One region of the Streptomyces sp. NPDC007863 genome, then DNA from elsewhere that is predicted to be linked to it. Evidence: predicted binding sites of a transcription regulator. Region 1 holds the regulator's gene; each other region holds the start of a gene.

Region 1 (10,398 bases):
TAGAGAGGGTCCGCTGGGTCCCGGCGGCCGGTGGAGCCTGGATCAGGAGATCCGTTCTCAGCCCTGGAGGGAGGCGACCTTGACAGCCAGCGCCGACTTCTTGTTGGCGGCGGCGTTCTTGTGGATGACACCCTTCGAGACAGCCTTGTCGAGCTGACGCGAGGCGGCACGGGCGGCCACGGTGGCCTTCTCGAGGTCGCCGGCGGCGACAGCCTCACGGGCCTTGCGGATCGCGGTCTTGAGCGACGACTTGACGGCCTTGTTGCGCAGGCGCGCCTTCTCGTTGGTCTTGTTCCGCTTGATCTGGGACTTGATGTTCGCCACTGAAAGAGCCTTTACAGGTTCGATGTTTCTTCAGGATGTGCCGCGCAGCTGAGAGGGCACACGAGACACAGCTGTCCACGGTATCAGGCGCCCTCCCGGCCGCCCAAACGAGGGCCGGGAGCGGGTGTGGAACGCCCGAACCGGACGGCCGGCCGTGGGGCATGGGACGATGGGGGCTACGTATCCGTTCCGAACACCGCCCCGAGACGAGAACCCTGCGTGCCCGCGACTCCTACCAACGTGCCCGAGCCGAGCCGTACCGACCCGGCTCTGATCCGCAACTTCTGCATCATCGCGCACATCGACCACGGCAAGTCCACGCTCGCCGACCGGATGCTCCAGCTGACCGGTGTGGTCGACCAGCGGCAGATGCGCGCCCAGTACCTCGACCGGATGGACATCGAGCGTGAGCGCGGCATCACGATCAAGTCCCAGGCGGTCCGGCTGCCCTGGGCTCCGACCGAGGGGCCGGAGCAGGGGCGTACGCACATCCTCAACATGATCGACACCCCCGGGCACGTCGACTTCACCTACGAGGTGTCGCGATCGCTGGCCGCCTGTGAGGGCACGATCCTGCTGGTCGACGCGGCCCAGGGCATCGAGGCGCAGACCCTCGCGAACCTCTACCTCGCGATGGAGAACGACCTCACCATCGTTCCCGTGCTCAACAAGATCGACCTGCCGGCCGCCCAGCCGGAGAAGTTCGCCGACGAGCTGGCCAACCTCATCGGCTGCCAGCCGGAGGACGTCCTGAAGGTCTCCGCGAAGACCGGCATGGGCGTCGAGGCGCTGCTCGACCGGGTCGTCCAGGACATCCCGGCGCCGGTCGGCGTCGCCGACGCGCCCGCCCGCGCGATGATCTTCGACTCGGTGTACGACTCGTACCGGGGCGTCGTCACGTACGTCCGTGTCATCGACGGGCAGCTCAACAAGCGCGAGCGCATCAGGATGATGTCGACCGGCGCCACCCACGAGCTCCTGGAGATCGGCGTCTCCTCCCCGGAGATGACGCCGTCCGACGGTCTCGGCGTCGGCGAGGTGGGCTACCTCATCACCGGTGTGAAGGACGTCCGCCAGTCCAAGGTCGGTGACACGATCACCTCCCTGCACAACGGCGCCACCGAGGCCCTCGGCGGCTACAAGGACCCGAAGCCGATGGTCTTCTCGGGTCTCTACCCGCTGGACGGCTCCGAGTACCCGGACCTCCGCGAGGCCCTCGACAAGCTGCAGCTCAACGACGCCGCGCTGGTCTACGAGCCGGAGACCTCCGCCGCGCTCGGCTTCGGCTTCCGCGTCGGCTTCCTCGGCCTCCTGCACCTCGACGTGATCCGTGAGCGGCTGGAGCGCGAGTTCGGGCTCGACCTCATCGCCACCGCGCCCAACGTGGTCTACCGCGTGGTCATGGAGGACGGCAGCGAGCACACGGTCACCAACCCGAGCGAGTTCCCCGAGGGCAAGATCGACGACGTGTACGAGCCCGTCGTGCGCGCCACGATCCTCGCGCCCAGCGAGTTCATCGGCGCGATCATGGAGCTCTGCCAGACCCGTCGCGGCACGCTGATCGGCATGGACTACCTCTCCGAGGACCGGGTGGAGATCCGCTACACCCTGCCCCTCGCCGAGATCGTCTTCGACTTCTTCGACCAGCTGAAGTCCAAGACCCGCGGCTACGCCTCCCTCGACTACGAGCCCACCGGCGAGCAGGCCTCCAGCCTGGTCAAGGTCGACATCCTGCTGCACGGCGACAAGGTCGACGCCTTCTCCGCCGTCACCCACAAGGACGCCGCGTACGCGTACGGCGTGCGGCTCGTCGCCAAGCTGCGCGAGCTCATCCCCCGGCAGGCCTTCGAGGTGCCGATCCAGGCGGCCATCGGCTCCCGGGTCATCGCCCGCGAGACCATCCGCGCCATCCGCAAGGACGTCCTCGCCAAGTGCTACGGCGGTGACATCTCCCGTAAGCGGAAGCTGCTGGAGAAGCAGAAGGAAGGCAAGAAGCGCATGAAGATGGTCGGCTCGGTGGAGGTGCCCCAGGAGGCCTTCATCGCCGTCCTGTCGAGCGACGAATCCGGCGGTAAGTCGAAGAAGTAGCAGGATTCGGCCACCCCGTCGTGGACGGAACGGGTCCGCGTGCCTCCGGCGCGCGGGCCCGTTCGTTATCCACCGTTATCCACAGGCCCTTACGTACCGGACGTCGGCGCTCTAATCTGAAGCCCCCCGCAGGTTACTCGCGAGTTAGTTACGCGTCCGTAGCCGCACATCCGTAGTTGTATGACCACCGCACCGCCAACAGGCATCGCCGCCGCCCGGAGGACGACGTGAGCGACAACCAGATCCAGATCGACGACCGGCTGCCCTCCGTCGCGGCTCTCTTCCTCGAACGGGTCGAGCGCACACCCGACGCGGAGGCCTACCGCTACCCGGTGCCCGCCGCCTCGGGCACCGGACCGGACGACTGGAAGTCGCTCAGCTGGGGCCAGGCCGCCGAGCGCGTCCACGCCGTCGCCGCCGGTCTGATCGACCTCGGGGTCCAGCCCGAGGAGCGCGTCGCCCTCGCCTCCTCCACCCGCGTCGAGTGGATCCTCGCCGACCTCGGCGTGATGTGCGCCGGCGCGGCCACCACCACGGTCTACCCGCAGACCAACGCCGAGGAGTCCGCCTTCATCCTCTCGGACTCCGAGTCGAAGGTGCTCATCGCCGAGAACGCCGCCCAGCTCGCCAAGGCCGTGGAGCGCCGCGCCGAGCTGCCCGGCCTCCACCACGTGGTGGTCATCGACCCCGAGGGCGCCGACACCTCCGAGGAGTGGGTCCTCACCCTCGCCGACCTGGAGGCGCGCGGAGCCGCGTACCTGGAGAAGCACCCCGAGGCGGTCAAGGAGCGGGTCGGCGCGATCACCCGCGAGCAGCTCGCCACCCTCATCTACACCTCGGGCACCACCGGCCGCCCCAAGGGCGTCCGCCTCCCGCACGACAACTGGTCGTACATGGCCAAGGCGATCGCCGCCACCGGCCTCGTCACCCAGGCCGACGTCCAGTACCTGTGGCTGCCGCTCGCCCACGTCTTCGGCAAGGTCCTCACCTCCGGCCAGATCGAGGTCGGCCACGTCACCGCCGTCGACGGCCGCGTCGACAAGATCATCGAGAACCTGCCGGTGGTCCAGCCGACCTACATGGCGGCCGTCCCCCGCATCTTCGAGAAGGTCTACAACGGCGTCGCCGCCAAGGCCCGGGCCGGCGGCGGAGCCAAGTACAAGATCTTCCAGTGGGCCGCCGGCGTCGGCCGCGAGTACGCCAAGGTCACCCAGGACAACTTCCGCCGCACCGGCACCGCCTCCGCGCCCTTCGGCCTCACCGCCAAGCACAAGGTGGCCGACGCCCTCGTCTTCGCCAAGATCCGCGAGGCCTTCGGCGGCCGGCTGCGCGCCTGCATCTCCGGCTCCGCCGCGCTCGCCCCCGAGATCGGCTACTTCTTCGCCGGCGCCGGCGTCCACATCCTGGAGGGATACGGCCTGACGGAGTCCTCCGCCGCCTCCTTCGTCAACCCCGGCGAGGCCTACCGCACCGGCACCGTCGGCAAGCCGCTCCCCGGCACCGAGGTCCGCATCGCCGACGACGGCGAGATCCTGCTCCGCGGCCCCGGCATCATGGAGGGCTACCACGGCCTCCCCGAGAAGACCGCCGAGGTCCTGGAGGCCGACGGCTGGTTCCACACCGGCGACATCGGCGAGCTCTCCGCCGACGGCTACCTGCGGATCACCGACCGCAAGAAGGACCTCATCAAGACCTCCGGCGGCAAGTACATCGCCCCGGCCGAGGTCGAGGGCCACTTCAAGGCCGTCTGCCCCTTCGTCTCCAACATCCTCGTCCACGGCGCCGACCGGAACTACTGCACCGCCCTCATCGCCCTCGACGAGCCCGCCCTCCTCGGCTGGGCCGGCGAGCACGGCCTGGGCGGCAAGTCGTACGCGGAGATCGTCGCCGCCCCGGAGACCGTCACGCTCATCCAGGGCTACGTCGACCGCCTCAACGAGGGCCTCCAGCGCTGGCAGACGATCAAGAAGTTCCGCCTCCTGCCCCGCGACCTCGACATCGAGCACGGCGAACTCACCCCGTCCCTGAAGCTCAAGCGCCCGGTCGTCGAGCGCGAGTACAAGGACCTGATCGACGACATGTACACGGGCTCGCGCGAGGCCTGACCGGCCGCGTGCCGCCATCCGGGCAGTACGGGCGGGCAGTACGGGACAATGGGTCCCATGCCTTCCGTACTGCCCGATGGTGAGCCCATGCCCGAGGACGGGGCGCTGCCCCCGCACGCCCTGGAGAGGGCGGGGGAGCGGCCGCTCGGGTTCTATCTGCACGTGCCGTACTGCGCCACGCGGTGCGGCTACTGCGACTTCAACACGTACACCGCGAGCGAGCTGCGCGGTGCCGGCGGGGTGCTCGCCTCGCGGGACAACTACGCGGGTCAGGTCGTCGAGGAGATCCGGCTCGCGCGCAAGGTGCTCGGGGACGACCCGCGGCCGGTGCGGACGGTCTTCGTCGGCGGCGGTACGCCCACGCTGCTCGCCGCCGGGGACCTCGTACGGATGCTGGGGGCGATCAGGGACGAGTTCGGGCTCGCGGACGACGCCGAGGTGACGACCGAGGCGAACCCGGAGTCCGTGAACCCGGAGTACCTCGCCGAGCTGCGGGCCGGGGGGTTCGACCGGATCTCCTTCGGCATGCAGAGCGCGCGGCCGCACGTGCTGCGGATCCTCGACCGGACCCATACGCCCGGGCGGCCCGAGGAGTGCGTCGCGGAGGCGCGGGCGGCCGGGTTCGAGCACGTCAACCTCGACCTGATCTACGGGACGCCGGGCGAGTCCGACGACGACTGGCGGGCCTCGCTCGACGCGGCCATCGGGGCGGGGCCCGACCACGTCAGCGCGTACGCCCTGATCGTCGAGGAGGGTACGCAGCTGGCGCGGCGGATCCGGCGCGGCGAGGTGCCGATGACCGACGACGACGTGCACGCGGACCGCTACCTGATCGCCGACGAGGCCTTCGAGGCGGCCGGGTACTCCTGGTACGAGGTGTCCAACTGGGCGACCTCCGAGGCCGGGCGCTGCCTGCACAACGAGCTGTACTGGCGCGGCGCGGACTGGTGGGGGGCCGGGCCCGGCGCCCACTCGCACGTGGGCGGGGTGCGGTGGTGGAACGTCAAGCATCCCGGCGCGTACGCGGCGGCGCTCGGCGCCGGGAAGTCGCCCGGTGCCGGGCGGGAGGTGCTGGCGGAGGAGGACCGACGGGTCGAGCGGATCCTGCTGGAGCTGCGGCTTCGGGAGGGGGTCGAGCTGTCGTTGCTCAAGCCCGCGGGGCTTGCGGCCGCGGGGCGGGCGCTGGAGGACGGGTTGCTCGATCCGGAGCCGTACGCCGCCGGGCGGGCCGTGCTGACCCTGAGGGGCCGGCTGCTCGCGGACGCGGTCGTGCGGGACCTGGTGGACTAGGGCGCCGTCCTCGTGGTCGGGGGGCTCAGCCCACCGTCACGAAGTCGATCAGGTGCTCCACCTTGCCCAGGAGGGCCGGTTCCAGGTCCTTGTAGGAGGTGACGCGCTTCAGGATGGCCTGCCAGACCGCGCCGGTGTTGTCCGACGGCCAGCCGAGGGCCTGGCAGGTGCCCGTCTTCCAGTCCTGGCCACGGGGGATTTCCGGCCACGACCGGATGCCCAGGGTGGCGGGCTTCACCGCCTGCCAGATGTCGATGTAGGGGTGGCCGACCACCAGGACGTGCTCCGAGGCGACCTCGGCGGCGATGCGGGACTCCTTGGAGCCGGGGACCAGGTGGTCGACGAGGACGCCGAGCCGGGCGTCGGGGCCCGGGGCGAAGTCGGCGACGATGGCCGGGAGGTGGTCGACGCCCTCCAGGTACTCCACCACCACGCCCTCGACGCGGAGGTCGTCGCCCCAGACGCGTTCCACCAGCTCCGCGTCGTGGCGGCCCTCGACGTAGATGCGGCTCGCCCGCGCCACGCGCGCGCGTGCCCCGGGGACGGCGATCGAGCCGGAGGCCGTACGGGCCGGGCGGGACGGGCCGGGGGAGGCGGGGCGCACCAGGGTCACCACGCGGCCGTCCAGGAGGAAGCCGCGCGGGTCGAGCGGGAAGACCCGGTGCTTGCCGAAGCGGTCCTCCAGCGTCACCGTGCCCGCCTCGCAGCGGATCACCGCCCCGCAGAAGCCCGTGGAGACCTCCTCGACCACCAGGTCCGGGTCGGCCGGGACCTCGGGGGCGGGGGCCTGCTTCTTCCACGGGGGCGTCAGGTCCGGGTTGTAGCTGCGCAAGGGGTTTCGGTCCTCCGGGTGCGCGGACGGGTCCTCCGCGCGGCCGGGGAGGCGTCGGGTACCGCCCGTGGCCGCGCGCTCCGTGACGCTACGACACCCCGAAGCGGCGTGCCAGTTCATCGCGCTGGCGTCGGACGAAGGCCGCGTCCACGACGGCGCCGTGGCCCGGGACGTACCGGGCGTCCTCGCCGCCGAGGGCGAGGAGACGGTCGAGGGCGTCGGGCCAGCGGGCGCCGGTGGCGTCGGGGCCCGCCTGGGGTTCGCCGGACTCCTCGACGAGGTCGCCGCAGAAGACGGTCTCGTGCTCGCCGGGGACGAAGACGGCGAGGTCGTGGCCGGAATGGGCCGGGCCCAGATTGGCCAGGAGGACCTGGCGGCCGCCGAGGTCGAGGGTCCACTCGCCGGTGACCGTGTGACGCGGGGCCACCAGGGCCTCCGCCGCCTCCGCCGCGGCCCGCTCGTCGACCCCCTGGCGCACCGCGTCCACGTACAGCTCCTCGCGGGTGCGCGCGGAGCCGAGGAGCTCGTCCATGCCGACCGCGCCGAAGACCTCCGCGCCGGCGAAGGCGGCGGTGCCGAGGACGTGGTCGAAGTGGGGGTGGCCGAGTGCGATGTGCGTCACGCGCCGGCCGCCGGTGATCGCCTCCGCCTGGGCCCGGATCGCGGCGCCCTCGGCGAGCGTGGAGCCGGTGTCGTAGAGCAGCACGGCCTTGTCCCCCACCACCAGTCCGGTGGTCGCGTCCCAGCCGGGGAGCCGCCGCCGGCCCACTCCGGACGCGAGCCTCTCCCACCCCTGAGCCGCCCAGACCGCTTCGTCGATGTCCATGGCTCCGACGCTAGCGGGTCCGCCTCCTTGCCAGGAGCGACGGCCCCGGCCGTACACTGGCCGGGGGATTCCTGGCACTCGGGCAGGGCGAGTGCCAAAAGCGGAGCAACCGGAACGGCCGAACGGGAGGTGTGCGCGTGCTCAGCGAACGCAGACTCGAGGTACTGCGCGCCATCGTCCAGGACTACGTCGGGACGGAGGAGCCGGTCGGCTCCAAGGCGCTCACCGAGCGTCACAAGCTGGGCGTGTCGCCCGCCACCGTGCGCAACGACATGGCGGTGCTGGAGGAGGAGGGGTACATCGCCCAGCCCCACACCAGCGCCGGACGGATCCCCACCGACAGGGGCTACCGCCTCTTCGTGGACCGGCTGGCGGGCGTCAAGCCGCTGTCGACCCCCGAGCGGCGCGCCATCCACAACTTCCTCGACGGCGCCGTGGACCTCGACGACGTCGTGGGCCGCACGGTGCGGCTGCTCGCGCAGCTGACCCGGCAGGTCGCCGTCGTGCAGTACCCGTCGCTGACCCGCTCCTCGATCCGTCACGTCGAGCTGCTGTCGCTGGCCCCGGCCCGGCTGATGCTCGTCCTGATCACGGACACCGGACGGGTCGAGCAGCGGGTGATCGACTGCCCCGCGCCCTTCGGCGAGACCTCCCTCGCCGATCTGCGGGCCCGGCTCAACAGCCGGGTCGGCGGCCGTCGCTTCGCCGACGTGCCGCAGCTGGTGCAGGACCTCCCCGAGTCCTTCGAGGAGGCCGAGGAGCGCGCCACGGTCTCGACCGTGCTCGCGACGCTCCTGGAGACGCTCGTGGAGGAGCACGAGGAGCGGCTGATGATCGGCGGCACCGCCAATCTCACCCGCTTCGGACACGACTTCCCGCTGACGATCCGGCCCGTCCTGGAGGCCCTTGAGGAGCAGGTCGTGCTCCTCAAGCTGCTCGGCGAGGTCAAGGAATCGGGCATGACCGTACGCATCGGGCACGAGAACGCCTACGAGGGGTTGAACTCCACGTCGGTCGTCTCGGTCGGCTACGGTTCGGGCGGCGAGGCAGTCGCCAAACTCGGCGTGGTCGGACCGACCCGCATGGACTACCCCGGAACGATGGGAGCGGTACGCGCAGTGGCACGTTACGTCGGACAGATCCTGGCGGAGTCGTAAGTGGCCACGGACTACTACGCCACACTCGGCGTGCGCCGCGACGCTTCCCAGGACGAGATCAAGAAGGCCTTCCGCCGACTCGCCCGCGAGCTTCACCCGGACGTCAACCCGGACCCGAAGACGCAGGAGCGGTTCAAGGAGATCAACGCCGCCTACGAGGTCCTCTCGGACCCGCAGAAGAAGCAGGTCTACGACCTCGGCGGCGACCCGCTCTCCTCCTCCGGCGGCATGGGCGGCGGGGGCGGCTTCGGAGCGGGCGGCTTCGGCAACTTCTCCGACATCATGGACGCCTTCTTCGGCACGGCCGGGCAGCGCGGGCCGCGCTCGCGGACCCGTCGCGGCCAGGACGCCATGATCCGTCTGGAGATCGACCTCAACGAGGCGGCCTTCGGCACGACCAAGGACCTCCAGGTCGACACGGCCGTCGTCTGCGGCACCTGTTCGGGTGAGGGCGCCGCCCCCGGCACCGCCGCGCAGACCTGCGACATGTGTCACGGCCGCGGCGAGGTCTCCCAGGTCACCCGGTCGTTCCTCGGCCAGGTCATGACCTCCCGGCCCTGCCCCCAGTGCCAGGGCTTCGGCACCGTCGTCCCGACCCCGTGCCCCGAGTGCGCGGGCGACGGCCGGGTGCGGTCCCGCCGCACCCTGACCGTGAAGATCCCGGCCGGTGTCGACAACGGCACCCGGATCCAGCTCGCGGGCGAGGGCGAGGTCGGCCCCGGCGGCGGCCCCGCCGGCGACCTGTACGTCGAGATCCAGGAGACCCCGCACGAGGTCTTCCAGCGGCGCGGCGACGACCTGCACTGCACGGTCACCCTCCCGATGACGGCGGCGGCGCTCGGCACCAAGGTGCAGCTGCAGACGCTCGACGGCCCGGAGGAGATCGACATCCGCCCGGGCACCCAGTCCGGGCAGTCGGTCCCGCTGCACGGCCGGGGCGTCACCCACCTGCGGGGCAACGGCCGCGGCGACCTCATCGTCCACGTCGAGGTCCAGACCCCGGCCAAGCTCGACCCCGAGCAGGAGCGCCTCCTGCGCGAGCTCGCCAAGCTGCGCGGCGAGGAACGGCCCACGGGCCAGTTCCAGCCCGGTCAGCAGGGCCTGTTCTCGCGGCTGAAGGACGCCTTCAACGGGCGCTGAGGCCCGGCCGGCATGATCGGTGAGTGAGAGGGGCGGCACTCTGAGTGCCGCCCCTTTCCCGTGCGCCGGAACGGGCATGACACGATGCCCATATGTCCACCACCGCACTGAACGATCTCTTCCGGTACCCGATCGTGCAGGCCCCCATGGCGGGTGGCGCTTCCTGTCCGGCGCTCGTCGGCGCCGTCGCCGAGGCCGGCGCTCTCGGCTTCCTCGCCGCCGGGTACAAGACGGCCGGCAGCCTCTACCAGGAGATCAAGCAGGTCCGCGGGCTCACCGGACAGCCCTTCGGCGTCAACGTCTTCATGCCCCAGACCGACCCCGGCGCCGATCCCGCGGCCATCGAGGTCTACCGCCACCAGCTCGCCGGGGAGGCCGGCTGGTACCGCACCGCGCTCGGCGAGACCGACGACGGCCGCGACGACGGGTACGAGTCCAAACTGGCGATCCTCCTGGAGGACCCGGTCCCCGTCGTCTCCTTCACCTTCGGCTGCCCGAAGCCCGAGACCTTCGAGGCCTTCGCCCGCGCCGGCACGTACACGATCGTCACCGTCACCTCGGCGGAGGAGGCCCGGACGGCCCAGGCGGCCGGGGCCGACGCGCTCTGCGTGCAGGGCGTCGAGGCGGGCGGCCACC
Region 2 (10,398 bases), on a different contig from region 1:
TTCTCCCTGTGGGCCGGGTGGGGGACGGTGGGGCCGGCTCGGCGGTGTCGCGGCCGGAGGGGCGGGTCGCGCTGACAGGATGCGGCGCCATACGACTCGTACGACAAAAGGAAGAAATGATGACAAAGGGTGGCTCGCGCCGTGCCCTGGGGGCCGCACTCCTCGTCGCCGCGCTCACCTCCACCGCCGCCTGCTCCGGCGGCTCCGACACCGCCTCCGGACCGGGCACCGGCGGCGCCCCCGCGCCCGCCGCCGGCCAGCAGGCCCCGGCGAAGACCGCCGCCCGGCTCGCCGCCGAGAAGGCCGCCGCCGAGAAGGCCGCGCTGGCGAAGCGACGGGCCGCGCGGGCCGCCGCCGCGAAGAAGTGGGGGCTCAAGCTGACCCCCCTCGAAGCCCCCGCCCCGCCGAAGACCAAGCCGAGGATCACCACCCGCAAGGGCTTCGAGACCGACGGGAAGGGCCTGCCGCCCGTCTTCACCACCGTCCCCACCAAGGAGAAGATCGTCTTCCTGACGATCGACGACGGCGCCGAGAAGGACCCCGCGCTCATCCGGATGATGGCCGACCTGGACATCCCGTACAGCGCCTTCCTCAGCGACTACGTGGTCAGCGACGACTACGGCTACTTCGGGAGGATGCAGAAGTCCCAGTCGCGCGGCGTCGCCCTCCACAACCACACCCTCAACCACAAGTACCTGCCCGGACTCTCCTACGCCCGCCAGAAGCGCGAGATCTGCGGCATGCAGGACGTCATCGAGAAGAAGTACGGCAAGCGCCCCGAACTCTTCCGCCCGCCCTACGGCAACTACAACGAGGACACCCTGCGCGCCGCCAAGTCCTGCGGCGTCGAGGCCGTCCCGCTCTGGGCCTCCGAGGCCTTCCCCGACCACATGGAGTGGCGCGAGTGGGACCGCGACCTCCACCCCGGCGACATCGTCCTCACCCATTTCCGCGGCGAGGAGGACTGGAAGGGCAGCATGCCGGACATGATCCGGCGGGTGATGAACGTGATCACCTCGAAGGGCTACGCCGTCGCCAAGCTGGAGGACTACGTATGAACCGCCTGCGGCCCCTGCTGATCGCCGCCCTCCTCCTCGCCCTCACCGGCTGCGCCGCCACGGTCGACCCCCTGGAACGCCTCGGCCGCAAGGCCGTCGAGCGGGTCGGCGACGGCGGACCGGCCGCCGGCGCCGTCCGCGCGGAGGGCGCCACGGGGTGAGGAATTGGCACTCCGCTTGACCGAGTGCTAATCGCGGTCATAGTCTCGGCTCTGGCACTCCCCGCAGGAGAGTGCCAGAACAGCGACGGGCAGGTCCGGCACCCGCGACGACGGATCCCAGCTGGTCGCGACCCCAGACAGTTAACCCCGCGAGATCTCCGAAGGGGGAGGTCGGATCGTGACGACCGCCAGCTCCAAGGTTGCCATCAAGCCGCTTGAGGACCGCATCGTGGTCCAGCCGCTCGACGCCGAGCAGACCACGGCCTCCGGCCTGGTCATCCCGGACACCGCGAAGGAGAAGCCCCAGGAGGGCGCCGTCCTCGCCGTGGGCCCGGGCCGCTTCGAGAACGGCGAGCGCCTGCCGCTCGACGTCAAGGTCGGCGACGTCGTGCTCTACAGCAAGTACGGCGGCACCGAGGTGAAGTACAACGGCGACGAGTACCTCGTCCTCTCGGCCCGCGACGTGCTCGCGATCATCGAGAAGTAAGACGACGTACCTGCTTTGACCGCGCCCCTGACCCCTTGATCTCTTGGGCGTCCAGGGGCGCGGTTCGTTTTCCCACACGATTTCCGAGAGGGCTGAACCGCTCCCATGGCGAAGATCCTGAAGTTCGACGAGGACGCCCGTCGCGCCCTTGAGCGCGGCGTCAACAAGCTTGCCGACACGGTGAAGGTGACGATCGGCCCCAAGGGCCGCAACGTCGTCATCGACAAGAAGTTCGGCGCCCCCACCATCACCAACGACGGTGTCACGATCGCCCGCGAGGTCGAGATCGACGACCCGTACGAGAACCTCGGCGCCCAGCTCGTCAAGGAGGTGGCGACCAAGACCAACGACATCGCGGGTGACGGCACCACCACCGCCACCGTGCTCGCCCAGGCGCTCGTCCGCGAGGGTCTGCGCAACGTCGCCGCCGGCGCCTCCCCGGCCTCCCTGAAGAAGGGCATCGACGCCGCCGTCAAGGCCGTCTCCGACGAGCTGCTCGCCACCGCGCGCCCGATCGACGACAAGTCGGACATCGCCGCCGTCGCCGCGCTCTCCGCCCAGGACCAGCAGGTCGGCGAGCTCATCGCCGAGGCCATGGACAAGGTCGGCAAGGACGGTGTCATCACCGTCGAGGAGTCCAACACCTTCGGCCTGGAGCTGGAGTTCACCGAGGGCATGGCCTTCGACAAGGGCTACCTCTCGCCGTACATGGTCTCCGACCAGGAGCGTATGGAGGCCGTCCTCGACGACCCGTACATCCTGATCAACCAGGGCAAGATCTCCTCGATCCAGGACCTCCTGCCGCTCCTGGAGAAGGTCATCCAGGCCGGTGGCTCGAAGCCGCTGCTGATCATCGCCGAGGACGTCGAGGGCGAGGCGCTCTCCACCCTCGTCGTCAACAAGATCCGCGGCACCTTCAACGCCGTGGCCGTCAAGGCCCCCGGCTTCGGCGACCGCCGCAAGGCGATGCTCCAGGACATGGCCACCCTCACCGGTGCCACCGTCATCGCCGAGGAGGTCGGCCTCAAGCTCGACCAGGCCGGTCTCGACGTGCTGGGCACCGCCCGCCGCGTCACCGTCACCAAGGACGACACCACCATCGTCGACGGCGGCGGCGAGTCCGCCGACGTCGCGGGCCGCGTCGCCCAGATCAAGGCCGAGATCGAGTCCACGGACTCCGACTGGGACCGCGAGAAGCTCCAGGAGCGCCTCGCGAAGCTGGCCGGCGGCGTGTGCGTGATCAAGGTCGGCGCCGCCACCGAGGTGGAGCTGAAGGAGAAGAAGCACCGTCTGGAGGACGCCATCTCCGCGACCCGCGCCGCGGTCGAGGAGGGCATCGTCTCCGGTGGTGGCTCCGCGCTCGTCCACGCCGTCAAGGTCCTGGAGGGCAACCTCGGCAAGACCGGCGACGAGGCCACCGGTGTCGCCGTCGTCCGCCGCGCCGCCGTCGAGCCGCTGCGCTGGATCGCCGAGAACGCCGGCCTGGAGGGCTACGTCATCACCTCCAAGGTCGCCGAGCTCGACAAGGGCCAGGGCTTCAACGCCGCCACCGGCGAGTACGGCGACCTGGTCAAGGCCGGCGTCATCGACCCGGTGAAGGTCACGCGCTCCGCCCTGGAGAACGCCGCGTCGATCGCCTCCCTGCTCCTCACCACCGAGACCCTCGTGGTGGAGAAGAAGGAGGAGGAGCCGGCGGACGCGGGCCACGGCCACTCGCACGGCCACTCCCACTGAGGCCACTGACTGAGTGATCACCGAGGCCCGGTGCCCCCGTCGCGGGGGCACCGGGCCTCGGTGTTTTCACGCCTCGACCGCGCCGAGCTGGCCCATCAGCCCGAGCAGGTCGTACTGCCACCAGCCCTCGATCATCTTCCCGTCGTCACGGAAGCGGTGGATGGTGGTGCCGGTCATGGTGACCTCCATGCCGGTGGGCTGGAGGCCCATGAAGTCCCCGACGTGGGAGCCGGTCCACGTCCAGCGGGTGCAGACGCGGTCGCCGTCGGCGATCTGGTCCTCGATCTCGAACGCGAAGTCGAAGCCCGCGCGCCACATCTCCACCTCGCGTCGGACCGCGTCGAGCCCGATGGCGTCCTGCGGGCTGGTCGGGTCGTGGTCGTGATAGCCCTCGGCGAGCAGGACGTCGAGCAGCGCCAGGTCCGAGCCGTCCGCCAGCCGCTCGAACAGCTGCCGCGCGTTCGCCTTGTACAGCGCCTCGTCCCGGACCACGTCCAGGTCGGTGAAGGTCGGCATCTCGTCGCAGAGGGCGACCATCTCCCGGAAGATCCGGTCGGTCTCCGGCAGCTGGGAGTTGCGCATCGCCACGTCGTACGAGGGGAACTCCACGATCTCCACGACGTGCTGGGCGTCGGACCGGTCGGTCCCGACGATGGAGTGGGTGGCGGTCCGCTTCCCCCGGGTCTGCTCGACCCAGCGGTCCATGAGCCGGTTGAGCTCCTCGACCTGGCTCGTCCTGCAATCGATGATCTGCACGAAGGTCATGGCCGCCTCCGACCGGGCGAAGCCGCGGATGGACCCCTCCAGTCTAGGCCGAGTGGCCGAGGTCGGCGGCTCTTACCTCCTCCGCGAACGGCTCGCCGCGGGTGTAGCGGACGATCTCGTCCAGGGCCTGGTCGGTCATCCGGTGCAGCTCGTTGCCGAGGGAGCCGGCGACGTGCGGGGTGAGCAGGACGTTGGGGAGGGTGTAGAGCGGGGAGTCGGGCGGCGGCAGCTCGGGGTCGGTGACGTCGAGGACCGCGTGGAGGCGGCCCGCGGCGAGGTGCGGGAGGAGGGCGTCCTCGTCGACCAGGGAGCCCCGGGAGGTGTTGATCAGGGTGGCGCCGTCGGGCAGGGCGGCGAGCTGGCGGGGACCGATCATGCGGTACGTGGACGGGAGCTGCGGCGCGTGCACGGAGACCACCGAGCTGCGGGCGCAGAGCTCGTCCAGACCGGCGAGGGCCGCGCCCGGCGGGGGAGTCGTCAGATACGGGTCGTGGAGCAGCACCTCGACGTCGAAGGGGCGCAGGAGGTCGACGACCCGGCGGCCGATCCGGGAGGCGCCGACGATGCCGACCGTGCGGCGGTAGTTGCCCCAGGCGGCGGACTCGGCGAGCCAGCCGTGGCCGGCGCGGAGTTCGGCGTACCGGCGGGCCGAGCGCAGCACCCGCTTCCCGGCGAAGAGGATCGCGGCGAGGGTGTACTCGGCGACCGGGAGCGCGTTGGCGGCGGCGGCGCTGGTGACCTTCAGGCCGCGCTCCCAGCAGGCGTCGGTGATGTGGTGCTTGACCGAACCGGCCGCGTGGACCACGGCCTTGAGGCGGGGGGCGCGGGCCAGCACCTCCGGGGTGAGCGGGGTGGCGCCCCAGCAGGTGAGGAGGAGTTCGGCCTCGGCGAGGGCGGCGGCGGTGCGCCGGTCGGGGGCGGTCAGGTCGTGGGCGACCAGGTGCGGATCGGTGCGGGTGAGGGCCGAGAGGCGGGTGCGGTGGGCGTCGGTGAGGAGGCGGTCGGCGACGCCGGGGCCCATCGCGAGCAGCAGCGCGGGGCGGTTGTCGGTGGTCGGGTGCATGGTGGGAGGTGAGCTCCTCACGTGACGGGGCTCCTCACCTGACGCTGCCGGCGGTGAGGCCGGCCTTCCAGTGGCGCTGGAGCGAGACGAAGGCGAGGACGAGGGGGACGACGGCGAGCAGGGAGCCGGTGACGACCAGGGGGTAGTAGTCCGGTTCGGCGTGGGCGTTGCTGTTCCACGCGTACAGGCCGAGGCTCAGCGGGAAGAGCTTCTGGTCCGAGAGCATCACCAGGGGGAGGAAGAAGTTGTTCCAGACGGCGGTGAACTGGAAGAGGAAGACGGTCACGAAGCCCGGCATGACCGTGCGCAGACCGATCGACCAGAAGACCCGCAGCTCGCCGGCGCCGTCGACGCGGGCGGCCTCCAGGACCTCGTCGGGGACGTAGGCGGCGCACAGCACCCGGGAGAGGTAGACCCCGAAGGGGTTGACGAGGACCGGCAGGAGCACGGCGGCGTAGGTGTTGACGATGCCGAGTTCGCTGGCGAGCAGGTACATCGGCAGGGCGAGCGCGGTGGTGGGGACGAGGACGCCGAGCAGGACGAGCCCGAAGAGCTTCTCCTTGCCGCGGAAGTCGTAGACGTGGAAGGCGTATCCGGCGGCGACGCTGATCAGCGCGCAGGCGGCGGCGCCGGCTCCGGCGTACAGGAGGCTGTTGAGGTACCAGCGGAAGTAGACGCCGTCGTTGTACTCGGCGAGCCGGGCGAGGTTGCCGCCGAGGTCGAAGCCCTCGAAGGAGAAGGCGTTTCCGGCGAGGAGGCCGCCGGCGTCCTTGGTGGCGGCGGTGACCAGCCAGACGAGCGGGAAGAGCATGTAGCAGGTGGCGAGGGCGAGGACGCCGTTGACGGCGGTCCTCGACAGCAGGCGGGAGCGGGGGGCGCTCATGCGGCCTTCTCCTTCCGGCGGCCGGTCAGGCGGGTGACGGCGAAGGAGAGCAGCGCGGCCGTCAGGGCCAGCAGGATCGAGGCGGCCGCGGCCAGGCCGTAGTCGTTGCGGTCGAAGGCGGCGGAGTACGCGTACATGTTCGGCGTCCAGGTGGAGGTGACGGCGGAGCCCGTGCCCCTGCTGAGGATCAGCGGTTCGGTGAAGAGCTGGAGGGAGCCGATGACGGTGAAGAGGCCGACCATCGCCAGGGAGCCGCGGAGCAGCGGGATCTTGACGGCGAAGGCGGTGCGCCAGGCGCCGGCGCCGTCGACGGTGGCGGCTTCGAGGACGGAGCGGTCGATGGCCTGGAGGGCGGCGTAGAAGATGATCAGGTTGTAGCCGAGCCACTCCCAGAGGGCGATGTTGACGACGGACGGCAGGGCGCCCTCGGGGGAGAAGAAGTCGAAGCCGATCCCGCCGGCCTCCATCGCCCGGACGACCGGGCTGAGTTGGGGCGTGTAGAGGTAGACCCAGATCAGCGCGGCGATGATGCCGGGCACGGCGTGCGGCAGGAAGAGCGCGAGCTGGAAGAAGCGGCGGGCGCGGGCGAGGGCGGAGTCGAGGAGGAGGGCGAGGCCGAGGGCGCCGCCGAGCAGCAGCGGCAGATAGAGCAGGCAGTAGCCGAGCAGCACGCCGAAGCCCTCGCGGAAGGCCCGGTCACCCAGTGCCGTGGCGTAGTTGCCGAGGCCGGTGAAGACGGTCTCGGAGCCGCCGAAGCCCAGTCCCGACTGCTTCTCGGTGAAGAGGCTCAGCCAGACCGCGTAGCCGATCGGCACCACCAGCACCGCGGTGAAGAGCAGGAGGAACGGGGTCAGCAGGAGTGCCGCGGCACGGGTGCGGGCCTTCACGTGCTCAGCCCTCGACCTTCAGGCCGCGCTTGGTGAGTTCGGCGACGGTGGCGTCGTGGCCGGCCTTCACCGCCTCGGCGAGGGTGGGGCCGCCGGGGGCGACGGCGCCGAAGCGGTCCTTGATGGTGGTGTTGGTGGTGCCGGTGGTCGGGCCCCAGGACCACTGCGGGGAGATGGAGGCGCCGGCCGCCTCGAAGAGGGCGTAGATGTCCTGGCCGCCGTAGTAGCCGGCGTCGAAGGCCTTCCTGGCGACGGGGCGCAGGGCGGTCGCGGCGGGGAAGGCGCTGGAGGTGCCGGAGGCGATGCGCGCCCTCACGCCTTCCTCGGTGGTGGTCATCCACTTCGCGAACTCGACGGCCGCCGCCTTCTTCGCGCTGTTCTTCGGCACGGCGAAGGTGGAGCCGCCGAGCATCCCGGAGGCGGGCTTGCCGTCCCAGCTCGGCATGGGGGCGACGGCCCACTTGCCGGACTGTTCGGGGAGGGTGCCCTTGAGGACGCCGGCGCCCCAGGAGGCGCCGAGGTAGCCGAGGGTGGTGCCGTTCTTGAGGGAGCCGGTCCATTCGGGGCTGAAGGAGGCGTTCTTGTGGACGAGTCCGTCGTCGAGGAGGCCCTGCCAGTAGGCCGTGACCTTGGCGGTGGCCGGGTCGGTGGTGTCGATCTTCCAGGTGTCGTTCTCGGCCTTGAACCACTGGGCGCCGGCCTGCCAGGCCATGGCCTCGAAGGTGGTGGGGTCGTCGGGGAAGAAGGTGGCGATCCGGGCCCCGGCGTCGGCCTTCCTGACCTGCTCGGCGGCCTTCCTGAAGGCGTCCCAGGTGGTGGGGACCTCGATCCGGTGCTTCGCGAAGAGGTCCTTGCGGTAGTAGAAGGCCTGCGGGGCGGCGTCGAAGGGGACGGCCCAGGACCGGCCGCCGAGGGTGGTCAGCTCGACGGCCTGGGGGAGGAACTTCGCGCGGTCGGCCTCGGTGAAGGCGTCGCCGATGTCCTGGAGGGCGCCGGAGGAGACGAACTCGGGGAGCGAGGGGTACTCCAGGGAGACGAGGTCGGGGGCGTTGCCCGCCTTCACGGCGTTGGAGATCTTGGCGTAGCCGCCGGCGTTGCCGGAGGGGATCTCCTCGAAGGTCACCCGGATGTCGGTGTGGGAGGCGTTGAAGGCGTCGACGACGTCCTTCGTGCCCTTGGCCCAGCCCCAGAAGGTGATCGTGACGGGACCGTCCGGCTTGTCCGCGGTGTCGTCACCGCCGCCGCCGCAGGCCGTGAGGACGGCGAGGGCGGTGGCGGTGCCGGCTATGACGCGGGTCGTTCTGCTCCAGCTGAGGCTCACGGCACGGCTCCTGGTGGAAGGGCGTGGACGGGGTTGGCCGTGATCCTGGGACCGTTCCTGAGCGAAGTCAAGAGCGAAAGATTGAATGATCGAAAATAGATCAGATCGATCAGAGGGGTGCGGTACGGGGGAGGCGCGGGCCGTTCGGGAGCGCCGGGCGGCCCCCGTCTACCGCGCGGTGGCCCCGCAGGACGCCCGGACCCGCAGCCGCGGCAGCAGGCTCACGTGACGGGCCGCCGCCTCCTCCTCGTCCGCGCCGCCGCGGAGCCGCTCGACGAGCAGCTCCGCGGCGTGCCGGCCCACCTGCCGCTTCGGCGGGGCGACCGCCGTCAGCGGGGTGTCGGCCAGCGCGGCGACCTCGTCGTCGTACGCGACGAGGGCGAGGTCCTGCGGGACCCGCACGCCGAGCGGGGCGAGCCGCTGGGTGATCTCGATCGCGTCCACGTCGTTGTGGACGAGCGCCGCGCTCGCCAGGCCCGAGCGGACCGCCTCGTACAGCGCCCGCACCGCCCGCTCGAAACCCTCCGGATCCGCCTCGGCCGGCACGGACTCGACGACCGGGAGCGGCTGCTCCAGGCCGAGCACCGCCAGCGCCTCCGCGTACCCGGCCCGCACCGCGAGCGCGGTCGGCGAGTCCCCGCGCGCCACGAGCAGCGGGGTCGCGTGCCCGAGCCCCAGCAGATGGCGCAGGGCGAGCAGCACCCCGTGGGCGTGGTCGGAGGAGACCCGGTCCAGGCCGTCGAGCGGGCTGCCGGGCTCGGCGCGCCGCTCCAGGAGCACGGCCGGCACGGGCAGCTCCGCCAGCCAGTCGCCGTACGCGAGCCGGTCCTCCGGCCCGCGCCAGCCGGGCGCCACGAGCACGCCCTCGGCGCCGGCCGCGAGCAGCCCCTCGGTGCGGGCCCGGTCCTCCTCGGGGCGGTAGTCCGAGATCCGCAGCACGAGCCGGGCGCCCGCCCGGGCCGCCGCCTCGTGCGCGCCCCGGATGACCTCGGCGAAGTAGTACGTGGCGGAGGGCGCGAGCAGGCCGAGCACCAGGCCCTCGCCGGCCGGGGCGCCGGGCGCGGCGGCCCGGGGCCAGGAGACCTGGCCGTGCACCCGGTCGAGCAGTCCGCGCGAGGCGAGCGCCTCGGCGTCGCGGCGGGCGGTCACGGGGGAGACCCCCAGGAGGCCGGCCAGCTCGGCGACGCGGACCGTGCCGCGCTCGCGCACCAGGTCCAGCAGTCGGGCGTGTCGTTCGGCGGCACTCTCGCGCACGTGCGGTTCCCCCTCGCGGTGGTGGTGGTTCCCCGACCTTAGATGAAAATGATCGAACGGCGGGAGTTTCGATCATTCGATCCGATTCTCTTGACGATTCGAGCGGCCCCGCCGAGGATTCCGACCGACCGAGGCCCGACAGAGGGCCCGACCGACAGGGGGCCCGACCGACAGAGGGCCGACCGGCAGAGGGCCCGACCGGCCGAGGCCCGACCGGCCGAGGACCGACAGCCGACCGGAGCCCGCCGGGCTCCGGCACAGCGGCCGGCGCCCCGCGGATCGTCAGGGAGCATCATGCCCACGCCACCCGAGGACCGTGGCCTCAGTCCGTACACCGGCTGGACCCGCGCCCACTGGGAGGACGCCGCCGACCGGCTCCTCCTCGCGGTCCGGCCCCACGCCTCCCCGCGCGGCGCCCTCGTCGACCTGCCGGGCCCCCGCCCCAGCTGGTCCGGCGCCCGCTCCGACGGCCTGGAGGGCTTCGCCCGTACGTTCCTCCTCGCCGCCCTCCGCGTCGCCGGGGCCCGCGGGGCCGACCCGCACGGCCACCTCGACCGGTACGCCTCCAGCCTCGCCGCCGGCACCGCGCACCCCGGCCGCGGGGACCGCGAGTCCTGGCCCCTGATGGCCGACACCCGCCAGGCGGTCGTCGAGTCCGCCTCGATCGCCCTCGCCCTGCGCCTCACCCGCCCCTGGCTCTGGGACCGCCTCGGCACCCCGGCCCGCGAACGCCTCGTCCGGTGGCTGCTCCCCGCCCTCGGCCCGTCCCCCGTCGACAACAACTG
Region 3 (10,398 bases), on a different contig from region 1:
GCGCCACGTCGGCGCCGGAGATGTCGCAGCGCTTCAGCCGCGCCCCGCTCGGGCCCCGGTACGTGCCGTCGTTGCCGCCCCAGGAGAGGCGGGCGTACGCCACCTCGGCGCCCTCGGGGAGCCGGACCCGGCCGGTGCTGGAGCCGTAGGCGTCGCCGGTGCCGGCGGTGTCGAGGCGCCGCATCACGAAGGTGTTGTTGTTGTCCGCGCCCTCGCCCTTCGTGGCGGTGGCGCAGCGGGCCGCCAGGTCGGCGGGGGTCTCCGGGCAGCCCATGACGGTGTTGCCGATGGTGGTGAAGTCCCCGTACAGGGACTCCTGGTACCGCTCGCCGAAGGGTTCGACGACGTCGGCGGCGGCGGGCCCGGCCGTCGTCAGCGAGAGCGCGCCCACGGCGAGGGAGCCCGCCGCGAGCACGCGGAGAAGCGGGTGCGATGATCTGAAGCGCATAAAAGGGCAATGTAGGCAAAGCGCATCATCTACGGACGTTACGCCACGCGATGGCGCGCCTTCGCGTCGTGACGTCCCTACGCCACGCGGCGCTGCGCGTACTCCGTGATCTCGGCCATCGGCGGGCGCTCCTCCGTGTCCACCGCGTACGTGCGCGGCTCGAAGCCGTCCTCGCCCCGCTCGAACTGGGTGAGCCAGGGGCGTACGAGATGGCCCCGGGAGAGCCGCACCTGCGCCGTGCGGTAGATCGCCGCCGCCATCCGGCCCAGCGCCTGCCCGTCCTGGTGCCGGTGCTTGCGGACCCCGACGTCCACCTGCGCGAGGGCGTCCAGGCCCACCGTGTGCAGCGCGTCGACGAGGAGGCCCAGCTCCACTCCGTAACCGACGGGGAAGGGGAGCCGTTCGAGCAGCGAGCGCCGGGCCGCGTACTCGCCGCCCAGCGGCTGCACGAAGCCGGCGAGGCGCGGCCAGTGCAGGTTGAGCAGCGGGCGCGCCACCAGTTCCGTCACGCGGCCGCCCTGACCAGGGGTGTCTCCGAAGGGGCGGTCGTACATCGCCTTCACGAAGTCGACGTCCGGGTCGGTGAGGAGCGGGCCCACGATCCCCGTGACGAAGTCCGCCGAGAAGTCCCTCAGGTCCGCGTCGACGAAGCACACCACGTCCCCGCCGGTCACCATGAGTGAGCGCCACAGGACCTCGCCCTTGCCCGGCACCGCCGGTATGCGGGGGAGGATGTCGTCGCGGGCGACGACGCGCGCGCCGGCCGCCGCCGCGACCTCGGCGGTGCGGTCGGTGGAGCCCGAGTCGATCACCACCAGCTCGTCGACGAGCGGCACCGCCTCGGTCATCAGCTCGCGCCGGATCACGCCGACGATGTCCCCGACCGTCGCCTCCTCGTTCAGCGCGGGCAGCACCACGCTGACCGTCGTCCCCCGCTTGGCGGCGAGCACCCGCTCCAGGGGGCGGTCGGACACGGACCAGGACCGCCGGGTCAGCCAGCGCTCCACTTCTTCCAGCAACGTGATCTCCATCTCGCGGATCGGACGACCGTCTCCACCTTCGAAGCCTTCGGTTACAGTCTTGAACAACGCGGAGGCCCGATGCATGTCGGGGTCCCGCCCGCGTCTCACAATCGAATACCGCTCATCCAGAGGGGCAGAGGGATACGGCCCGTTGAAGCCCCGGCAACCCTCCAGTCGGTTTGTCTTGCGCCAGCGAGGCCCCCGGCTAGGGAAGGTGCCAAATCCGTCTCATGGCGAAATGCGTCATGAGGAAGATGAGGAGAAAGGGCCTCCCCTCCATGGCTGTACAGACCTCCGCACCTGCCGCCGCCGACACCACCGGCACCACCGTCGATCTCGGTCCCGCGTCCGGGCTTTCCTGTCGCGAATGCGGCGAGGTCTTCGCCCTCGGCCCGATCTTCGCCTGCGAGCTCTGCTTCGGCCCCCTCGAAGTGGCCTACGAACTGCCGCTCGGCGACCCGGAGGAGCTGCGGAAGCGGATCGAGGCCGGCCCCGCGAACATCTGGCGGTACGCGCCCCTGCTGCCCGTCCCGGCCGACGTCGCCGAGAAGCCGAACCTGAACCCCGGCTGGACCCCGCTCGTCAAGGCCGACAACCTCGCCCGCGAGCTCGGCGTCGCCCCCGGCAAGCTCTTCGTCAAGGACGACTCCGGCAACCCGACCCACTCCTTCAAGGACCGGGTCGTCGCCCAGGCCATCGAGGCCGCCCGCGCCTTCGGCTTCACCACCCTCTCCTGCTCCTCCACCGGCAACCTCGCCGGCGCCGTCGGCGCCGCCGCCGCCCGCGCCGGCTTCCGCTCCTGCGTCTTCATCCCGCACGACCTGGAGCAGGGCAAGGTCGTCATGGCCGGCGTGTACGGCGGTGACCTCGTCGCCATCGAGGGCAACTACGACGACGTCAACCGCTTCTGCTCGGAGCTCATCGGCGACCCGCTCGGCGAGGGCTGGGGCTTCGTGAACGTCAACCTCCGCCCGTACTACGGCGAGGGCTCCAAGACGCTCGCGTACGAGATCTGCGAGCAGCTCGGCTGGGTCATCCCCGACCAGCTGGTCATCCCGATCGCCTCCGGCTCCCAGCTCACCAAGATCGACAAGGGGCTCCAGGAGCTCGTCAAGCTGGGCCTCGTCGAGGACAAGCCGTACAAGATCTTCGGCGCCCAGGCCGAGGGCTGCTCCCCGGTGTCGGCGGCCTTCAAGGCCGGCCACGACGTCGTGCGGCCCCAGAAGCCGAACACCATCGCCAAGTCCCTGGCGATCGGCAACCCGGCCGACGGCCCGTACGTCCTCGACATCGCCCGCCGCACCGGCGGCGCGGTGGAGGACGTGAACGACGAGCAGGTCGTGGACGCGATCAAGCTGCTCGCCCGGACCGAGGGCATCTTCGCCGAGACGGCCGGCGGCGTGACCGTCGGCGTGGCGCGCAAGCTCGTCGAGGCCGGCGTCATCGACCCGAACCTCACCACCGTCGTCCTCAACACCGGTGACGGGCTCAAGACCCTGGACGCCGTTGCCGACAGTTCTCAGGCGACCGCCACCATCCGCCCGAGCCTGGACGCGTTCCGCGACGCGGGCCTGGCCCACTGACACCCGCCGACACCCGTACGGAGAGCATCGACATGGCCGTGAACGTCCGCATCCCCACCATCCTCCGCACCTACACCGGCGGCCAGGCCGAGGTCCCGGCCGAGGGCGGCACCCTCGCCGAGGTCATCGCCGACCTGGAGAAGAACCACACGGGCATCGCCGCCCGCGTCCTGGACGACCAGGGCAAGCTGCGCCGCTTCGTGAACGTCTATGTGAACGACGACGACGTCCGCTTCGAGCAGGGCCTGGAGACCGCCACGCCGGACGGCGCGGGCGTCTCGATCATCCCGGCCGTCGCCGGCGGCTGCTGATCCTTACCTGTTGGTAGCTTTCGCTACAGAATTGCCCCTTCCGCGAGAGAAAGCGGAGGGGGCAATTCTGCATGGTTGAGCGCGATAGAGTTGGGGAAGCCCCCTCCGCCGCGCATGCCGGGCGCATATGAGAGTGGCCGCGGACCTGACGAGAACGGGCCAAGAAGCGGCCGAAAAGCATAGGCACTCTGCCCCTTATGCCGCTTTCGCCCGGCCCGAGTTGCCCGGCAATTCATGGATTTCTCCCCGATTCCCCTTTCCGCGCCTTCCAGAATTCCCGGTGGATTGCCCTGTTGCAGAGGGCAGTTGGACAGATACATTCAGCCGCGGTCGACGCGTTCCGGCGCAGGTTCTGACCCGGGTCCGTGAAGTGCGGATCCGCGCAAGGGCCAGTAAGTAATAGGGGAGTTAGGCATGGCTCAGGGCACCGTCAAGTGGTTCAACGCGGAGAAGGGCTACGGCTTCATCGCGGTCGACGGTGGTGCGGATGTTTTCGTCCACTACAGCGCCATCCAGATGGATGGGTACCGCAGCCTCGAAGAGGGCCAGCGAGTCGAGTTCGAGATCTCGCAGGGTCAGAAGGGTCCGCAGGCGGACATGGTCAAGGTGACCGCCTGAGGCGCGGCGCGATCGGCCACCGACGTCTCGTCGTCGAGGGGCCCGCATCCCCTGGGATGCGGGCCCCTCACGCGTTCCCGGACGCCGGTGGGGCGCCTCGCGCGCGCCTCCCGCGCGCGGATGGCGTCGAGGTGCCCGATCCACGAGAGTCGCTTGCACTCGCATGGGTCGAGTGCTAATCATTGGCGTTAGCACTCGGAAGGTGAGAGTGCTACGAGGACTGGGCATGACGAGGCCGCCGACCCGGGTGGGGCAAGGAACCACACGGTGCGCGGAGGCCGTCCGTCGCGGGCGTCGGCGCGGTCCTGGAGCGTTATCCACCCCATGTCCGGGAGGACCACTTCACATGGCCAAGATCATCGCGTTCGACGAGGAGGCCCGGCGCGGTCTCGAGCGCGGCATGAACCAGCTCGCTGACGCCGTCAAGGTCACCCTCGGCCCCAAGGGCCGTAACGTCGTCCTCGAGAAGAAGTGGGGCGCCCCCACGATCACCAACGATGGTGTCTCCATCGCCAAGGAGATCGAGCTCGAGGACCCGTACGAGAAGATCGGCGCCGAGCTGGTCAAGGAAGTCGCCAAGAAGACGGACGACGTCGCCGGCGACGGTACGACCACCGCCACCGTCCTCGCCCAGGCGCTCGTCCGCGAGGGCCTCCGCAACGTCGCCGCCGGTGCCAACCCGATGGCCCTCAAGCGCGGCATCGAGAAGGCCGTCGAGGCCGTCTCCGGCGCCCTGCTCGACCAGGCGAAGGAGGTCGAGACGAAGGAGCAGATCGCCTCCACCGCCTCCATCTCCGCCGCCGACACCCAGATCGGCGAGCTCATCGCCGAGGCGATGGACAAGGTCGGCAAGGAAGGCGTCATCACGGTCGAGGAGTCCCAGACCTTCGGTCTGGAGCTCGAGCTCACCGAGGGCATGCGCTTCGACAAGGGCTACATCTCGGCGTACTTCGCCACCGACATGGAGCGCATGGAGGCCTCGCTCGAGGACCCCTACCTCCTCATCGTCAACTCCAAGATCTCCTCGGTGAAGGACCTCCTCCCGCTCCTGGAGAAGGTCATGCAGTCGGGCAAGCCGCTGCTGATCATCGCCGAGGACGTCGAGGGCGAGGCCCTGTCGACCCTGGTCGTCAACAAGATCCGCGGCACCTTCCGCTCCGTCGCGGTCAAGGCCCCGGGCTTCGGCGACCGCCGCAAGGCCATGCTCCAGGACATCGCCATCCTCACCGGCGGCACGGTCATCTCCGAGGAGGTCGGCCTCAAGCTGGAGTCGGCCGGTCTCGACCTCCTGGGCCGCGCCCGCAAGGTCGTCATCACCAAGGACGAGACCACCATCGTCGACGGTGCCGGTGACAGCGAGCAGGTCGCGGGCCGCGTGAACCAGATCCGCGCCGAGATCGAGAACAGCGACTCCGACTACGACCGCGAGAAGCTCCAGGAGCGCCTCGCGAAGCTCGCCGGCGGCGTGGCGGTCATCAAGGCCGGTGCCGCGACCGAGGTCGAGCTCAAGGAGCGCAAGCACCGCATCGAGGACGCCGTGCGCAACGCCAAGGCGGCCGTCGAGGAGGGCATCGTCGCCGGCGGCGGCGTGGCCCTGCTCCAGGCCTCCAGCGTCTTCGAGAAGCTGGAGCTGGACGGCGACGAGGCCACCGGTGCCGCGATCGTCAAGCTCGCCCTGGAGGCCCCGATCAAGCAGATCGCGGTCAACGCCGGCCTCGAGGGCGGCGTCGTGGTCGAGAAGGTGCGCAACCTGACCCCGGGCCACGGCCTCAACGCCGCGACCGGCGAGTACGTCGACCTGGTCGCCGAGGGCATCATCGACCCGGCCAAGGTGACGCGCTCCGCGCTGCAGAACGCCGCGTCGATCGCCGCGCTCTTCCTCACCACCGAGGCCGTCATCGCCGACAAGCCGGAGAAGGCCGCGGCCCCGGCCGGCGGCGGCATGCCGGGCGGTGACATGGACTTCTGATCCTGACGGATCGGCAGTTCATCGCTGACGCGAGTCGAACGCGAACGCCGAGGGCGGCACTCCCCGCGAGGGGGGTGCCGCCCTCGGCGCGTTCCCGGTCCTTCCGCGTCTCAGACCACCGGCCGGACGAGCGCCTCGGCGAGCGGCTCCCCGGTCCGGCGCGCGTACGCCACCCGCGCCTTCACCTCGGCGAGCGTCCGGGGCCGGTAGCCGGGCCCGCACCCCTGACAGCAGCTGGTGGGGAACCGCACCCCCGCGTGCAGCAGCACGGACAGCACCCGCCACCCCTCGGTGTCCCGCCGCCGCGGCGGCTGGAACGCGGTCCCGACCCCGGTCGTCGGCTCCCCGCACCGCGGACAGCGGTGCTCGGGCCCGTGCTCGTCCCCCTGCTTGTACGAGGCGCGGCACGGCAGACAGACGTACGAACTCCTCCGGATCCCCATGGGGGCAGGGTAGGGGTGGGGGAAGTCTCTGGCATGCCGGTTTCGACCGGTTGTACGATCACTTCAGCCGGCAGGTGGGGGGCATCGGGCCGGCGCCCGCGCGTACCGCCGTGGCCGTCCGTCCGTCTGCCATGCCGCCGTCTCCGCGTACCCCTCCGCAGCCTGTCGTCATCGACGCTTTTCGTATGAGGGGGACCCCTTTTGTCCGTTCGAAGAACGGTCGCGCTCGCGCTGAGCGCGGCCCTGGCCGTCACCGGCCTCACCGCCGCGGCCCCGGCCGCGGTGGCCGCCGACACCGCGCCGTACGAGGCGATCATCGACCCGATGCCCCAGGCGGGCACCCTGCCGGCGTATACGCTCGAAGCGGTCGGCGTCAGCGGCGCGCTCCTGGCCAAGGGCCCGGAGAAGCGCTGGGTGAAGCTGGGCTACGGAAACAGCGTCGTGGCTCCGGCGTGCTCGTCCGCGGACGAGTCCTACGCGTACGGCGACCGGTACGTCTGCCCCGACCCGGAGAGCGGCCGCGCCACCGTCCACGACTTCAAGGCCGGGCGGGCCGACACGGTGGACACGACCGCCGGACAGACGTGGCTGCCGCTCGTCGCCGGCAATCAGCTGGTCCGGGTCCAGCCCGGGAGCGACGGGGTCACCCTCTCCTTCCACGGGTTCGGGACGGGCGCGCCCGCCGACCGCCAGGTGCGCCTGCCGGGCGCCACCGCGCAGCCGTCCGTCCTCACCCAGGACGACACGGGCGCGGTCATCGGCTACGCCACCGGGGACACCCGGACCGTCGCGCTCCTCGACTTCGCCTCCGGCGCCGTCACCCCGCTGACCCAGGCGTCCTTCCCGGTCGTCTCCGCGTCGCTCGACACGGGCCGGATCGCGCTGGGCGGGGGTGCCGGGACCGCGAAGGTCCTCGTCCTCTCGCGCACCGAGCCGACCGCCCCGGCGCGCGAGGTCACGCTGCCCCAGCAGATCGCCGACGGCACCACCGTGCCCGTCCTCCTCGGCGATTGGATCGTCGGCAAGGCCCCCCTGCCCGACACGGAGACCCTGTCCGGCGCCGCCGAGCTGTGGGCCGTGCCGATCGCCGGCGGGGAAGCCCGCCGGTTCGGAGTGACCGTCCGTCAGTCCGATCCCGTCTTCCGCTCGTCCGGCTGGCTGTACACCTTCGGCGAGAACGACGACGCCGACTGGTGGAGTCTGCTGCGGATGGGCATCAGCGCCGACGGGGAGCCGTGGGCGTACTGGGAGGCCTCGGTCGGCGAGCCCGCCAAGACGGAGGGCCTGACCCTGTCGTACGGGCAGCTGGTGTCGCAGTCCGGCTCGGCCCGTTCGGAGCGGTACCTGCTGGGACACGGGTCCGACTACAAGTCGGACGCCCTGTGGGGCTGTGACGCCATGGTCGCGAACAACCGGTGCCCGCATGCCCCGTCGAGCGCGACCCTGCCGCGCTGGTGGGCGGACGACGGCGCGGGCCGGCTGGTCACCCTGGAGCAGGCCGACAAGCCGGGCTGCGTCGCCTGCGCCGTCGCGGTGAAGGTGTGGCCGTACCCGGTGCGGAACGAGGACCGTCCGCCCCGGACGGTGGTGCTTCCGTACGCCACCGCGCTCAAGGCCAAGACGCTCGTCCGGTCCGAGGGCCGGTACGTGCACTTCTACGCCACCTCCGGCACCACCCTGCGCTCCATCGTCGCGGACGTCGAGACCGGCGCCGTGCTGCGGGACTCCACCAACCTGAACCAGTCGCTCTGGGGCCGTCAGCTGTGGACCGGCTCCGCCACGAACGGCACGGTCTCGGCGGTCGACGTGGTGACCGGGGCGACCGTCGCCACCGCCGACCTCGGCACCGGCTGCGCCTTCACCGGCCTTGAGGTCGTCGGCAAGTGGATCACGCGGCGGTGCGCCTCGGCGCCGGGTTCCGTCGTCGTCCACGACCGTGAGGCGAAGAAGTCGGTGTGGACCCGCATCCCGGCCGCCGCCAAGCCGCGGCTCGGTGACGGCTTCATCGCCTACACCGCGACCGGCGCCACCACGGGCCTGTACGTGGAGGACGTCCGGTCCGGCACGCCGGTCGAGCGTCATCTCGGTGACCTCGCGGCCGACCGCGATCAGTACGAGGGCCAGGGCTGGACGGTCGACCGCCACGGCGGCGGCATCGCCTACGTCGACTCCTGGGAGGCGATCAGGGTCGTCGGCCTCGGCGGCACCACCAGCCGGATCACGGCCGTCGACGCCTCCGTTCCGGCCGCGGTCGACATCAGGAGGGGCGTCTGGCAGCCCCGCTGGTGGCTGTCGAAGGAGAAGGCCGGCGCGGCTCAGATCTCCCTGAAGAACAAGCTGACCGGGCAGGTCGTGCGCACGCTGAGCGTGTCCGGTCCGACGGGCACGGTCCACCTGTACGGCGGCTGGGACGGGAAGTACGGCTGGGACGGGACGGACACCGCCGGCAACAAGGTGCTCAACGGTACGTACACCTGGACCCTCACCGTGAAGCCGAGGGACGGGCAGGGCGCCGATCTCGTCCAGACCGGGTCCCTGCGCGTGACCGGCGGGGCGCCCGTCTGGCGTGACCTCGCCGGCGACGACGCCGTCGGCGACCTGCTGGTCACCGACTCCCTGGGTGCCGTCTCGATGTACCGGGGCAACGGCACGGGCGGCCTGTCGGGGCGGACCGCCGGGACGGGGACGAAGTTCCCCGCCGGGACGCTCCTCATGCCCTTCGGCGACGTGAACAGCGACCGGTGCAATGACGTCCTCGTCCGCGTCGGGAACGAGCTGCGGGCCTACCGGCCCGGCTGCGGCAAGGTCGTCTCGGCCTCGTCGCCGTACACCCTGATCGGCACCGGCTGGGGCCAGTTCGACCAGCTGACCGCGCCCGGCGACCTGAACGGCGACGGTCACCCGGACCTGGTCACCCGTCAGACCAGCACCGGCGACATGTACTTCTACGCCGGCACCGGCGGCACGTACCTGAAGCCGCGGGTGCGGATCGGCGTGGACTGGAAGCTCTACAAGAAGGTCGTCGGCGTCGGCGACATCAACACCGACGGCCGCGCCGACCTGGTCGCCCTCGACTACGCCGGCGTGCTCTGGCGGTACGACGGGACGCCGAGCGGCCGCGTGACCGCGCGGGACCGGATCGGTGGCGGCTGGAACGTCTACTCCGCCCTGGCCGGGGTCGGCGACGTGACCGGGGACGGGCGGGCCGATCTGCTCGCGCGGACCACGGACGGGAAGCTGTACCGGTACGCCTCCGACGGCCGGGCGAAGTACGCGGGCCGCGTGCTCATCGGCAACGGCGGCTGGAACGCCTTCAAGGGGCTGTTCTAGGCGTAGGGAGAAAAAGGGGGAGGCCCGGGGCGTCACGCCCCGGGCCTCCCCCCTTTCTCCTTCGTTACGGCTCGCGGCGGAAGAGGGCCGTCCAGAGGAAGCCCTCGCCGAAGTGCGGGGAGTCCGCGGGTTCGGCGCGCATGCGGCGGACCTCCAGCGGGGTCAGGTCCGCGAAGACGGCGCGGAGGTCGGTGTCGGTGTAGGCGAGGCCGCCCTCCAGGGCGCCCGCGCGGTAGAAGCCGGCGTCGGGGCGCTCCGAGCCCATGCCGCCCTCGCCGGCCGCGAAGGCGGTCAGCGCGAACAGGCCGCCGGGGGCGAGGACCCGGTCCAGGAGGGCGAGGTAGCTGACGCGGCGGTGCGGCGGGAGGTGGTGGAAGCAGCCCGAGTCGTACACGAGGTCGTAGGGGCCCTCGACGGTGCCGGGCGCGAAGGCGTCGCCGCGGTGGAAGCGGGCGCCGGTCGTGCCCGTCTCCCGGGCGCGCTCCTCCGCCCAGCGGACGGCGGTCGCGGAGAGGTCGACGCCGTCCACCTCGTAGCCGAGCGAGGCCAGGTGGAGGGTGTTCCGGCCGGGGCCGCAGCCCAGGTCGAGCGCCCGCCCGCCGCCCTTGAGCAGGCCCTGGCCGGCGTACGCCACCAGGTTCTCGTCCGGCTTCGGGACGAAGAACGGCACCGGC

Evidence for each region. Region 1 encodes HrcA, which represses chaperone genes, less so after heat shock. Its sites were predicted from a motif close to TTNGCACTCNGNNNNNCNGAGTGCNAA; they were not measured.
Region 2: the regulator HrcA is predicted to act here: its motif matches at 1,776-1,802, upstream of groL (chaperonin GroEL).
Region 3: the regulator HrcA is predicted to act here: its motif matches at 4,135-4,161, upstream of groL (chaperonin GroEL).

The regions. Positions count from the first base shown of each region.
Region 1 covers NZ_JBEYEI010000012.1:31,035-41,432, forward strand. Annotated here, with positions in the region: gene rpsT (30S ribosomal protein S20) at 58-324, opposite strand; gene lepA (translation elongation factor 4) at 544-2,412, shown strand; gene ABZ621_RS19810 (AMP-dependent synthetase/ligase) at 2,640-4,517, shown strand; gene hemW (radical SAM family heme chaperone HemW) at 4,566-5,807, shown strand; gene ABZ621_RS19820 (DUF3097 domain-containing protein) at 5,833-6,639, opposite strand; gene ABZ621_RS19825 (MBL fold metallo-hydrolase) at 6,728-7,465, opposite strand; gene hrcA (heat-inducible transcriptional repressor HrcA) at 7,603-8,622, shown strand; gene dnaJ (molecular chaperone DnaJ) at 8,623-9,762, shown strand; gene ABZ621_RS19840 (nitronate monooxygenase) at 9,855-10,398, shown strand, end outside.
Region 2 covers NZ_JBEYEI010000003.1:277,243-287,640, forward strand. Annotated here, with positions in the region: gene ABZ621_RS06475 (polysaccharide deacetylase family protein) at 120-1,058, shown strand; gene ABZ621_RS06480 (hypothetical protein) at 1,055-1,219, shown strand; gene groES (co-chaperone GroES) at 1,398-1,706, shown strand; gene groL (chaperonin GroEL) at 1,812-3,440, shown strand; gene ABZ621_RS06495 (ester cyclase) at 3,507-4,205, opposite strand; gene ABZ621_RS06500 (hydroxyacid dehydrogenase) at 4,249-5,268, opposite strand; gene ABZ621_RS06505 (carbohydrate ABC transporter permease) at 5,303-6,151, opposite strand; gene ABZ621_RS06510 (sugar ABC transporter permease) at 6,148-7,038, opposite strand; gene ABZ621_RS06515 (sugar ABC transporter substrate-binding protein) at 7,043-8,359, opposite strand; gene ABZ621_RS06520 (substrate-binding domain-containing protein) at 8,528-9,613, opposite strand; gene ABZ621_RS06525 (DUF2264 domain-containing protein) at 9,908-10,398, shown strand, end outside.
Region 3 covers NZ_JBEYEI010000016.1:119,175-129,572, forward strand. Annotated here, with positions in the region: gene ABZ621_RS24755 (hypothetical protein) at 1-448, opposite strand, end outside; gene ABZ621_RS24760 (glucosyl-3-phosphoglycerate synthase) at 526-1,467, opposite strand; SAM riboswitch class I at 1,589-1,731, shown strand; gene thrC (threonine synthase) at 1,749-3,053, shown strand; gene ABZ621_RS24770 (MoaD/ThiS family protein) at 3,086-3,364, shown strand; gene ABZ621_RS24775 (cold-shock protein) at 3,779-3,982, shown strand; gene groL (chaperonin GroEL) at 4,329-5,951, shown strand; gene ABZ621_RS24785 (deoxyxylulose-5-phosphate synthase) at 6,062-6,394, opposite strand; gene ABZ621_RS24790 (FG-GAP-like repeat-containing protein) at 6,596-9,724, shown strand; gene ABZ621_RS24795 (class I SAM-dependent methyltransferase) at 9,789-10,398, opposite strand, start outside.